One region of the Hamadaea sp. NPDC050747 genome, then DNA from elsewhere that is predicted to be linked to it. Evidence: riboswitches for the same ligand, from Rfam matches in the RefSeq annotation. Region 1 holds a riboswitch; the other holds the start of a gene.
What was found. A riboswitch is a leader RNA that binds a small molecule or an ion and turns the genes downstream of it on or off. The one in region 1 is predicted to bind cyclic di-AMP.
Positions count from the first base shown of each region.

Region 2: linked by a shared signal. The riboswitch ahead of AB0H43_RS29885 (C40 family peptidase) and the one ahead of AB0H43_RS01540 (NlpC/P60 family protein) in region 1 are both predicted to bind cyclic di-AMP.

Region 1 is NZ_JBFAHM010000001.1:321,424-326,984, forward strand. It holds gene AB0H43_RS01530 (NlpC/P60 family protein) at 1-617, shown strand, start outside; gene AB0H43_RS01535 (LamG domain-containing protein) at 654-1,424, shown strand; cyclic di-AMP (ydaO/yuaA leader) riboswitch at 1,534-1,683, shown strand; gene AB0H43_RS01540 (NlpC/P60 family protein) at 1,718-2,710, shown strand; gene AB0H43_RS01545 (DUF998 domain-containing protein) at 2,936-3,526, shown strand; gene AB0H43_RS01550 (hypothetical protein) at 3,523-3,900, shown strand; gene AB0H43_RS01555 (hypothetical protein) at 3,916-4,395, opposite strand; tRNA gene AB0H43_RS01560 (tRNA-Gly) at 4,713-4,786, opposite strand; gene AB0H43_RS01565 (zinc metalloprotease) at 5,007-5,561, shown strand, end outside.
Region 2 is NZ_JBFAHM010000013.1:235,481-241,041, forward strand. It holds gene AB0H43_RS29870 (hypothetical protein) at 1-415, opposite strand, end outside; partial or broken gene rsmH (16S rRNA (cytosine(1402)-N(4))-methyltransferase RsmH) at 427-1,392, opposite strand; gene mraZ (division/cell wall cluster transcriptional repressor MraZ) at 1,633-2,076, opposite strand; gene AB0H43_RS29885 (C40 family peptidase) at 2,422-3,054, opposite strand; cyclic di-AMP (ydaO/yuaA leader) riboswitch at 3,057-3,275, opposite strand; gene AB0H43_RS29890 (NlpC/P60 family protein) at 3,549-4,211, opposite strand; cyclic di-AMP (ydaO/yuaA leader) riboswitch at 4,217-4,389, opposite strand; gene AB0H43_RS29895 (MurT ligase domain-containing protein) at 4,635-5,561, shown strand, end outside.

The DNA.
Region 1 (5,561 bases):
TGACGACGCTGGAGCAGATCTCGCAGACCCAGCAGCAGGCGATCGCGGGGGTCGCGGCGCAGCGGGACATCTATGACGGGCAGAAGGCCCAGCTCGACCAGCTCATCGCCACGCTCGCCCAGCAGGATGCCGCGTTGGCGGCGCAGAAGAAGTCCATCCAAGCGGAGATGGATCGCCTGCAGAAGCTGCGCATCCAGGCGTACGGGTCGTCGACGGTCGGTGGCAGCCTCCGGATCGGCGTCTGCCCGCCGGTGCTGCCGGGTGGTGCCCGCGCCACCGCGGTGAAGAGGGCGTGCTCCCTCATCGGCAAGCCGTACGTGTGGGGCGCTGACGGGCCGAACTCCTACGACTGCTCGGGCTTGACCAAGGCAGCGTGGGCGGCGGCAGGCAAGAGCCTGGAGCACTACACCGGCGCCCAGTGGAACGAGTCGCACTACGTGAGCCGGGCAAACCTACAACCCGGTGACCTGGTGTTCTTCTACTCCGATCATCATCACGTCGGCATATACGTCGGTAACGGGCTCATGGTCCACGCCCCGCACAGTGGTGACTACGTGCGAATGGCGTACATATCGAATATGCCGATCAGCCCCAGCGGGACGCGTTCCGTGCTTTAACGGACAATTGTGCCGAATTTCGGCACAATTGTCCCAATGAGGGGTCTCCGTCTCAGCCTGGGCAGCGGAGCCGGCCTGCTGGCCGTTCTGCTCGCGACCGTCCCGGCTCCCGCCAGCCCGACCGCCGCCGTCCGCACTCCGGACCAGCGGCGGGCCGCCGGTGAGGCCGTCACCCTCCGGTACGCCTTCGACGCGGGCTTGGCGGATCCGATCTGGGACGCTGATCGGACTCTCCGGCTGCACCCCGTCGGGGTGATGGGCGGTGCTCTGACAGCCAAGACCCGCGCCGGCACGGTGGCGGTCGGATATCCGCCGGTCTGTCCGGGTGACGAGGCCGAATGCCCGAGGGCGATCCTCGAGAGCGATCCGGGGCCGTGGCTGAATCCAGGGCAGGCCGACGTCGCATGGGGCGCGCAGGTGTTGCTGGATCCGCAGGACACCAGTGACGGCGAGAACATCGTGCAGAAGGGCTTCTCGACTCAGGGCACCCAGTACAAACTCCAGGTGGATCACTTCGCCGGCCTGCCCAGTTGCGTCGTCGCGGGATTGGTTTTCGGGGTCAACCGCATCTATGTCGCGCAGTGGCGTCACACCGTCGCGGACGGTGCGTGGCATCGGTTGGATTGCGTACGCCGAAGCACCGGACTGGCGTTGTTCGTAGACGGTGAATTGCGGGCGAGCACCGTGATTCCCGCGCAGTTGTCCATTGTGAACTCCGATCCGCTCCGGTTGGGCGGCAAGGGGATCGGGCCGTGGAACGACCAGTTTCACGGCATTCTGGACGACGTCTACGTCACGGTCGGGTAATTCATTGACTACACATTGAAGTGCGCGCGCGTCTCGGGTTGCGGTTTGATAACGCACGACTTTAGAGTCATCGAGGCGCAGGAAGTCGGTCGGCCATCCGGGGCGGCCCCTCGCGCCGCCGCCGAACCGCGACACCGTCGTGGACCGGGGACCCAGGTAAGTGAGGCGCGTGTCGCCTCGGGGGTGAATCCGCGTCAGCGGTAGCGCATCTTCCAGCGCGAACCCGGCAGCTAACCCGGTAGGCGGTGAGGGCGACTGCGAACGTCCTCGGTGGAAGAGGAGACCCACCCACGGTGGCCAGCCAACCCACCCGCAAGAAACGTGCCCTGATCACTCTCGCGCTCTCGGTCGTCGCCACGATGGGGATGCTGCTCAGCAGCGAGGCGGTCCGGGCGGACCCGTCGGTCAGCGCGCTGGAGAAGCAGATCGACGACGCCTGGAACAAGCTCGAGCCCGTGCTGGAGCAGCACAACGACACCAAGGAAAAGCTCACCGCCGAACGCAAGCGGCTCGAGGGACTGAAGAAGCAGCTCGATCCGCTGGAGCTCGAACTGCACGTGGCCAGCGCGCGAGTCGGCGAGTTCGCCGCCTACCTGTACACCGGCGGCAACACGACCGAGCTGAACGCCCTGCTCTCGGCCAAGTCGCCGACCGATGTCACGGACCAGCTGGTGCTGCTCGACCAGTTCTCGCGCATCCAGCAGGACAAACTGTCGGATGTCATCGCCAAGCGCGACGACCTGGCGAACAAGAAGAAGCCGATCGACGACAAGATCGCCGCGCTCGCCGACGCCGAGAAGAAGCTCAACGACCAGGCCAAGCAGCTCAACAGCCAGATCAAGACGCTGCAGGATCAGGTCCAGAAGTTGTACGCGACCACCGGCGGACTCGGCGACCTGCGCCCCGCCCCGTGCCCGGCGACCTACCCGGGTGGCAAGGCCGCCACTGCGGTCAAGTACGCCTGCCGCCAAATCAGCAAGCCCTACGTCTGGGGCGCCGACGGACCCGACTCCTTCGACTGCTCGGGCCTGACGATGGCGGCGTGGAAGGCGGCCGGCATCTCGTTGCCGCACAATGCGAAGTCGCAGTGGAACTCGGTCCAGCACGTGTCACGGGCCAACCTGCGTATCGGCGACCTCGTCTTCTACTACTCCGACATCCACCACGTCGGCATGTACGTCGGCAACAACTGGATCGTGCACGCGTCCCGAGCCGGCGTACCGATCATGATGCGAAAGATCGACGCCGCACCGATCTACGGGTACGGCCGCCCCTACGGCGCCTGACGGCTGCGCTTTCCCGCGTTCCCGCGTTCCCGCGTTCCCCCGTTCCCCGCTGGATCAGGGATCTCGGTCGAATCTTGCCCCAAGATTCGACCGAGATCCCTGATCCAGCGCTCGCTGCGGCGAGCGGTAGCCCCCTACGGGACAGTCACCTAGCTCGCACGACGGAGCGCTGAACCCGTCGCGACGGCGATGTCTCGCGCTCGGCGTACGACGAGCATTCTCGGCATGACTCGCCTTTCGTTCGTCCTCTTCGGATTCCTCTTGTCGGTGCTCCTGACCGTGGCCGGGCACCTCGACGGCAACGGCCTTTCGCCTTGGGCCCACACCATCAGCGACTACGCGGCCGCTGATCGCGGTGGGGCGGTGGAGACCGCCATGGGCCTCGCCGCGCTGGCCACCTTGGCGTTGCTGCCGTCGCTCCATCGAGCCGACCGGCTGGCCACCGCGCTGCTCAGCGTTTGGAGCGGCGCTCTCCTCGTCGCCACCGTCGTCCCGACCGATCCGGTGGGCGAGGTGCTCAGCACCACCGGCTATGTCCACCGGTACGCCTCCACCGTCGCGTTCGCCGCATTGCTGGCGGCCGGGCTGCGGCTGGGCTTTCGCCGACTCACCGCCGCCGGAGCAGCCGCCGCGCTGGCCATGCTCGCCTCCACCTACCTCCTCCACCGGTACGCCATCGGCCTGACCGAGCGCGTCATGGCCGCCGCCGAGTTCGGCATGTTGATCGCCCTCACCTGGCGGCTGCTGCGGGTGGCCGCCATCCGTCAAGGTTTCCTTGACGGCGCCGGGCGTGTCAAGCTAGCCTTGACAGCATGATGATCGAGAAGGCCTGCACGACGGACATCGGCCCGGCAGTGACCGCTGCCGGGCTGGCCGCCGTAAACGAGGCCAGCCGCCAGGCCGACCGCATCCTCGGCCCGCGCCCCCTCCCCGGGACGCCCGAATGGGAAGCAGAGCAAGGCGACGCCGCGACGACCCGCGACATCGCGACGGGACTGCTGCAACTGCGAATCGAGTTGGCGCTGGGGCTGGACCCGTTCGGCACCGTGCTGGGTCTGCGCCGCTGGGGAGCCACGTGGGAACTCATCGCCCGAGCCGCCGGCGTCAGCCGCCAAGCCGCGCACGAGCGCTGGGGCAGACGCGTACGCGAGACGCTCGGCCTCCTCGAGAGCGCCGAAGCCGACCTCTGACGAGGCCGGCTTCGGCTAACAGCAGTAGTTCTTCTTAGCCAGCTCGGAGAAGCTGCCGGGTTCCGGCGTTCGCGAACACTGGAGGATGCCCGTCGTCGAGTTGTCCCACGCGTGAACGTCGCCCATGATCGCGGACTGACCTGCGCAAGTGACCGTGAACGGGAGCGTCAGCTCGCCGACGCCCACGAAGCCGATGTACCGACCGGGCACTTTCACGTTGTCCAGAAACGAATCCACGCCGCTCAGCGGTGGGCTCTTCGCCTCATCGACGGGAATGCCGAGATCCTTGTTCGCCTGTGCGAGCAACCAACGGACCCATTCCTCCTCACGCGGGCCGTTGGCCACCTCAGCCACCAGCCGCGCCTCTGGCCGTACGACGCCGACACTGCGCTCGCCGGAACTACTGATCTCCAGCTGCTTCGCGCCGGTGAGAACCTTGACGGTGCTCTTCGCACCCCAGGTGACGGACGCCTGATCAGGCCGGCAGTCGACCACGCTCCCTGCGCTGGCCTTCGGCCCGACCGGTTCTGGAGCCGACGGCGTACAGGCCGCTAGCCCAGTCGCGAACGTCAGGAGGGCAAGCCCGGATACCAGTCTCATCTTCTCTCCTACCGAACGGTGACTTCGGCCGTGGCCAGCCGGACGACGCTCAGTATTAGCGCGACTGGGCCCGTGACCCTACCGCGAAGATCATGTCTTCGTCATGGGCAGGCGGCTCGGCTGCAGGGTCGCCGCCACGGGGCGAGAAGGAAGGGACCCCGGAGAGTCGAAAGCCCTGGTGGAGATCTAGGTCTCGACCAGGGCTCTTCGTATGGAGCGGGTGAAGGGAATCGAACCCTCACTGTCAGCTTGGGAAGCTGATGTTCTGCCATTGAACTACACCCGCAGGCGGCGCAACTCTATCAGGTCTGCCCCGGGGGTGCGTAACCCCGGCATCCGATGATCGGCTGATGTCTCTGCCACGATGATGACCGCAGCACGGCGACAGTCAAGGCCGGGCGTACTATTCTCGACCGTCGTCGATCCTCCGTAGCGTCCGAGGAACCCCCGATCCCGGGGCGCACTGTCGCGACACGACTACCGGCGTGTCGTGGGGAGGAGATGGCATGGCAGACGCAGGGCGTAAGCCCATGAAGCGTGCGGCCGGACTCGCGGTGGTCGCTGCGGCCGCCTTTGTGCTCAATGCTTCACCGGTGGCGTTGGGCGCGTTCGCGGCGACGTCGGCGGCTTGTTACGACCCGGTTGTGAGCGGCGCGGCCACTGCGAAGGCGAAGCCCGGCAGCGTCGGCAAGGTCGACCCGAACGAGTTGACCGCCGCGCAGACCGATGCCCGTGAGAAGGAGACCAACGCCCTGCTCAAGGGCAAGGGTAAGACGCCGGGCGCGGTCACGGCCGCCGCGACGATCACGATCCCGGTGGTCGTCCACGTGGTCAGCTCGGACGGCACGCGGGCCAACGGGAACATCCCGGACAACCTGATCACCGCCCAGCTCGACGTGCTCAACAAGTCGTACGCGGGCGGCTACGGCGGCTCGGCGACGGCCTTCCAGTTCCAGCTGACCAAGGTGAACCGGGTGGTCAACTCGGCGTGGTACCCGATCGTCTACGGCTCGCAGGGCGAGAAGGAGATGAAGGCGGCGCTGCGTGAGGGTGGCGCCGGC
Region 2 (5,561 bases), on a different contig from region 1:
CGACGATGCGGCCGTCCGGCAGCCGGATGAAGGCCGGCGCGCCCGCCGGGACCAGGCCCAGCTTGCGAGCCTGAGCCGCCAGGTTGCCCGGCGCCTCCTTCGCGGCGATCTGCTGGTTGAGGTCCTGCTCCTGCCGGTCCAGCTGGGCCTGCTCCGCCCGCAGCTTGTCGAGCTTGAACGCGTTCTCGTTGATCTTCTGGTTGAGCGCCAGGATGCCCACGACCCCGGCCATCACCAGGACCACGATCATCACGACGAACGGCACCCGCGGACCGGACACCGGCATCGGCGGCGCCAGCCGCAGCTTCGGCCGCTCCGGCGTGCTCCGCCCGGTCTCCCCCCGGCCCTCGGCCCGACCCCGGTCGAGCCGACGGTCGTCGTCGCGCGGCGCCCGCGCCGCGTTGGAGTTGCTCATGCCTCTCCCCCGATCTTCTCTGCCGCCCGCAGGCGAACCGAGGCGGCCCGCGGGTTCTCCGCGACCTCGGACTCGCTGGGCAGCTCCGCCCCCCTGGTCAGCAGCCGCAAGGTCGGTCCGGTGCCGGGTAGCTCGACCGGTAGGTCGACCGGCCCGGTGGACCGCGCCCGCGCTGCGAACGCTTGCTTGGTGATCCGGTCCTCCAGCGAGTGGTAGGACATGACCACGATCCGGCCACCAGGCGTTAAAACGTCCAGCGCCGCGGGCAGTGCCGCCTCCAGCACCACCAGTTCCCGATTCACCTCGATGCGCAGGGCCTGGAAGGTCCGCTTCGCCGGATGTCCCCCGGTACGCCGGGCGGCCGCCGGGATGGCGTCGCGAACCAGTTCAGCCAACCGAGCCGAGCTGGTGAGCGGGCCTTTCGCCCGTTCCTTGAGGATCGATGCCGCGATCCGGGACGCGAACTTCTCCTCGCCGTAGACCCGCAGCACCCGGGCCAGCTGACCGGCGTCGTAGGTGTTGACCACCTGCTCGGCCGTCATGCCCCGGGTCTGGTCCATCCGCATGTCGAGCGGGGCGTCCTGCGCGTACGCGAAACCCCGGTCCGCCTCGTCGAGCTGCAACGAGGAGACGCCCAGGTCGAACAGGATCGAGTCGATCCGGGCGATCCGGAGATCCCGCAGGACGCGCGGAAGCTCGTCATACACGGCGTGCACCAGATGAACGCGGTCGGCGAAGGGAGCCAGCCGCCGCCGGGAGTGCTCCAGCGCCTCGGTGTCCCGGTCGAGTCCGATGAGAACCGTCTCGGGGTGGCGTTGGAGCACGGCTTCGGCGTGGCCGCCCAGGCCGAGGGTCGCGTCGACGTGGTAGGTCCGGCCGCCGGCCCGCTGGGCGCGGTCGACGGTGAGCGCGGGAGCCAGCAGGTCGAGGCAGCGTTCGAGCAGGACGGGCACGTGCTTGCCCCGCGGCTGCTGCATCTCGACCCCCTGCTGTTCTGCTCTCGTTGATCCCGGCGTACCGCCAGATCCCCATCCGCTTCTCGCACCTCTTGTTCCCCGTTCCCAAGGGGTTCGAGAGAGCAGTACGCCTGGCGCCGGGGAAGTGGCGCCAGGAGCCGACAAGCGGCTGGAGATCTCGCGGTACGCCGGTTTCGTGCCCGGTGCTGCGATGTTCGCGGCATCGCTTCCAGGCGCCTGGCGCTCACCGTCTGGCCGGCGTCACCCCGCCTCCGTCGGCAGGCCGGCGTCACCGGCGGTGTCGACGTCCGAGAAGGCCTCCTCGCTCTCGGCGAGGTACGCCTCCCAGGCGGCGTTGTCCCAGATCTCGACACGAGTGCTCGCGCCGATCACCACCAGGTCTCGCTCCAGTCCCGCGTACGCTCGGAGCGTCGGCGGAATGGTGACCCGGCCCTGTTTGTCGGGGACCTCGTCGTGAGCGCCGGAGAACAGCACCCGGGTGTAGGCCCGGGCCGCCTTGTCACTCATCGGACGGGCCGACTGCTCGGCGGCGTATCGCTGGAACTCGGCGACCGGGAACACGTAGAGACAGCGCTCCTGCCCTTTAGTGATCACGACACCTCCCGCCAGCTCGTCCCGGAACTTCGCCGGAAGGATCAACCGGCCCTTGTCGTCCAGGCGAGGGGTATGCGTGCCGAGAAACATCGGCCCCACCCCCCGATGACGCAGACGGGATCAGCTCGTTCGCGGCGAGCCGCTCCCCCGGCCGGCCGGGCCTCCCAGCCCCACCAGTGGGCCCCACTTTACTCCACTTCCCTCCACCGTCAACCAAAATCGACGCTCCCGACGCCCCGAGCCCTCCCCGTTTGGCCAGGTCACGAGAGGTACGTTCGGGTGGAGGGGCCCTATGAAGATCAACATGGTCCGGTTTCCGACATCACCGTCACCGATGCCATTACCGCTCGTTAAGCACGAGTTAAGCGTCCCCGGCACAGCAAGGCCCGCACCACTGGTGCGGGCCCGGCTGCTTTCAGGGGATGGGTGAGAGGTCTAGAACAACACCCGGCGGAACTCGACCTTTTTGCTCCAGATGCGGTGCAGGCCGGTCTTCTTGCCGTAGGTCGGGGCGTCGTACATCTTGTTGCCGCCGGCGTAGATGCCGACGTGGTAGACGCGGCCGCTGGAGTTGCGGAAGATCACCAGGTCACCGGGGAGCGCCTTGGCCCGGGAGACCTTCTTCCCCTTCTTGCCCTGGGCGCCGCTGTGGGGGAGCTTGACGCCGACCTTCTTGTAGATGAACTTCGTGTACCCGGTGCAGTCGAACCGCTTGGGTCCGGCGGCGCCCCAGCGGTACGGACGGCCGCTGTACTGCTTCGCCAGCGCGATCACCTTCGCGGCCTTGGCCGCCCGGGAACTGACGGCGGTCGGCGCGACGGTGAAGGTCGCGGCGGTCGTGCTCATCGCGGTCGCGCTCGTGGCGGTGACCGCGTTCTCCGTCACGACCGTGTCGGCCGCGCCGACGCCGGTCGCCGGGGCGGTGGTGGCCTGGGCGGTGGTAGTCGGGGCAGTGGCCGAGTCCACCGAGGAGGCTTGAGTAGGGGTTCCCGTCAGCGTCCCGGCCAGGATGCCCGTGCCGACGGCCAGCACGAGTCCGGCGGTACGCCGCCTGAGCTGTGACTTCATCGTCGTCCTTCCGGCACGCCTGCGAAGTGAGCTGTCGGGTTCGGGCGGGAAGGTGGCCCGGCCACGGCGTCCAGGGACGGCATGGCTTCACCCCGAGCCGGCCTGCGAACCGATCCGGGGAACCAGGCCGGCGAACCGAGCTGGAAAACCGATCTGCGGGCAGGTCCGGCGAAGGTGGTTCCTCCGCTCCCGCCCATCCACTGCTTCGGTGGGGTGGGCACCGCGAACGGGCGGGACTCGGCGTATCCGCGGCGCCGCCGCCCGGGTGAACCCGACCGGCGGATCGTTTCTACTCAAGAGCCTGCGAGTTCGCCAAGAACCTGAAAGGGCGCTGTCAGCTGGGAAAACTACCCCGGCCGAGCGGTCCAGGCATCGATGTCCGAAATTGCCTGCCGCGATGTCCGGTTCGGCCGGTGACACAGCCCACAGAAGTCGTCCGGCCCGCCCGTTCGGCGTACTCCTCCGATCGGACGAGCCGGACCTCGGCCGAAAAATCAGTAAAACTGACCGACGACGTACCCGTCGTCCCAGATCTCGTGCAGGCCGACGGCCTGCCCCTCGGTCGGGGCGTCCCACATCTTGTGGTTCCCGGCGTAGATGCCGACGTGGTAAGCGAAGTCGCCGCTCAGGAAGAAGATGAGGTCGCCGGGGCGCTGCTTCGAGTGGGGGACGACCTTCGCCTTGGCCAGCTGCGTCGGCACGTAGTTGACGAGCTTGACGCCGATCTTGGCGTACACGAACTGAGTGAGCCCGGCGCAGTCGAAGGTGCGTGGCCCGGTCGCGCCGAACACGTAGGGCGAACCCTTGAGCTTCGCCACCTCGCGCAGGACGATCGCCGCCTTGGTCGCCGCCGTCGCGGTAGCCGTCGCCTTCCTGGGGGCCGCCGGCTTCGAGGCAGGCGCGGACGCAGAGGCGGACGGAGTTGGAGACGCGGACACCGAGGGAGACGCCGGAGGCGTGGGCGAGGACGACGACGCAGAGGCAAGCACCGAGAGCGCCGGAGCCGTCAGGCCGGTGGGCGTCGGGTGCGGCCCCGCCGCGAGGGCGGGAATGCCGACGGCCGCGGCCGTGACCGCCGCCGCTCCGACGGTGACCAGGCGACGCCGGTGGCTGCCGAACAGGAGACTTCGAGCACGCTCCCAGGAGGAGTACCGCATGGGGGTTCCCTTCAGCACGCCTGTGAGGTGAGCTGTCGGGTTCGGGCGCGGAAGGTTGCCCGGCCGCTGGAGGGCGGCTTCACCCCGAGCCTCGTGCGGACGAGGCCGACGCCCGGCTGGGACAGCGAGGCGTCAGTGGGTCCCCCACCCCTGCCCGGTGCTGTGCTGGGGGTCAACGCCCGGCCGGGCAGGGCTCGGCGGGACCGGAGCGTTCACCGGTCATCGACCGGCGCCTGCGTTTCTAGTGCATGACCGGCAGTCAGCCAAGCCCGCGACGTAGCCCCTGACCAGCCAAAATGTCTCCCCGGAACGACGGGCGCCCGTATTGTCCCGGCAGATTGCCCGAGATGTCCGTGATTCAAGGCACACAACCAATCACGAAAACAGATCGCGTACTCTAGCCGCGTGTCGGACGAGAAGAAGCTGCCGCTGCGTACGGCCTTCGCCGTTTCCGTCTCGAAGACGGCGGCCGCGCTGTCGCGCGCTACCGGGCGCGGCGACGGCTCGGTCATCGGCGGCCGGCTCGGCATGATGATCGATCCCGATCTGCTGGCCCATCTGGCGGCCGGCCGCGAGATCGCGCTGGTCTCCGGCACCAACGGCAAGACGACCACGACCCGGTTCACCGCCGCGGCGCTGGGCGTCCTCGGCGAGGTCGCGACCAACTCGTTCGGCGCGAACATGCCGACCGGGCACACCTCCGCGCTGGCCCGTGCCGGGACGACCCGCTACGCGGTGCTCGAAGTGGACGAGCACTACCTGGCTCAGGTCATCCAGGCGACCCAGCCCCGGGTGGTGGCGTTGCTGAACCTGTCGCGCGACCAGCTCGACCGGGCCAAGGAGGTCGCCATGATGGCCGACCTCTGGCGGCAGGCGCTCGCCTCGCACCCCGCGGTGCACGTCGTGGCGAACGCCGACGACCCGATGGTGGTGTACGCCGCGGGCGCCCACCCGGCCGACGAGGTCACCTGGTTCTCGGCGGGGCAACGCTGGCAGGACGACTCACACGTCTGCCCCGCCTGCGGCGGTCACATCCAGCGTGGCGAGGCCGGCGGCTGGGCCTGCGCGAACGGGGACCTGCGCCGCCCTTCTCCACAGTGGACGTTGCTCGACGGCGAGGTGGTCGCGCCGGACGGCGTACCGCACGAGGTGAAGCTTCAGCTCCCCGGCACGGTGAACCTGGGCAACGCCGCGACCGCGCTCGCCGTGGCCGCCCGGTTCGGGGTGAATCCGGTGGACGCGATCCCCCGGCTCGGCTCGGTGGCCAGCGTCGCCGGCCGATACGCCCAGGTGGAGCGGGACGGCCGGCTGGTCCGGCTGCTGCTGGCGAAGAACCCGGCGAGCTGGCTC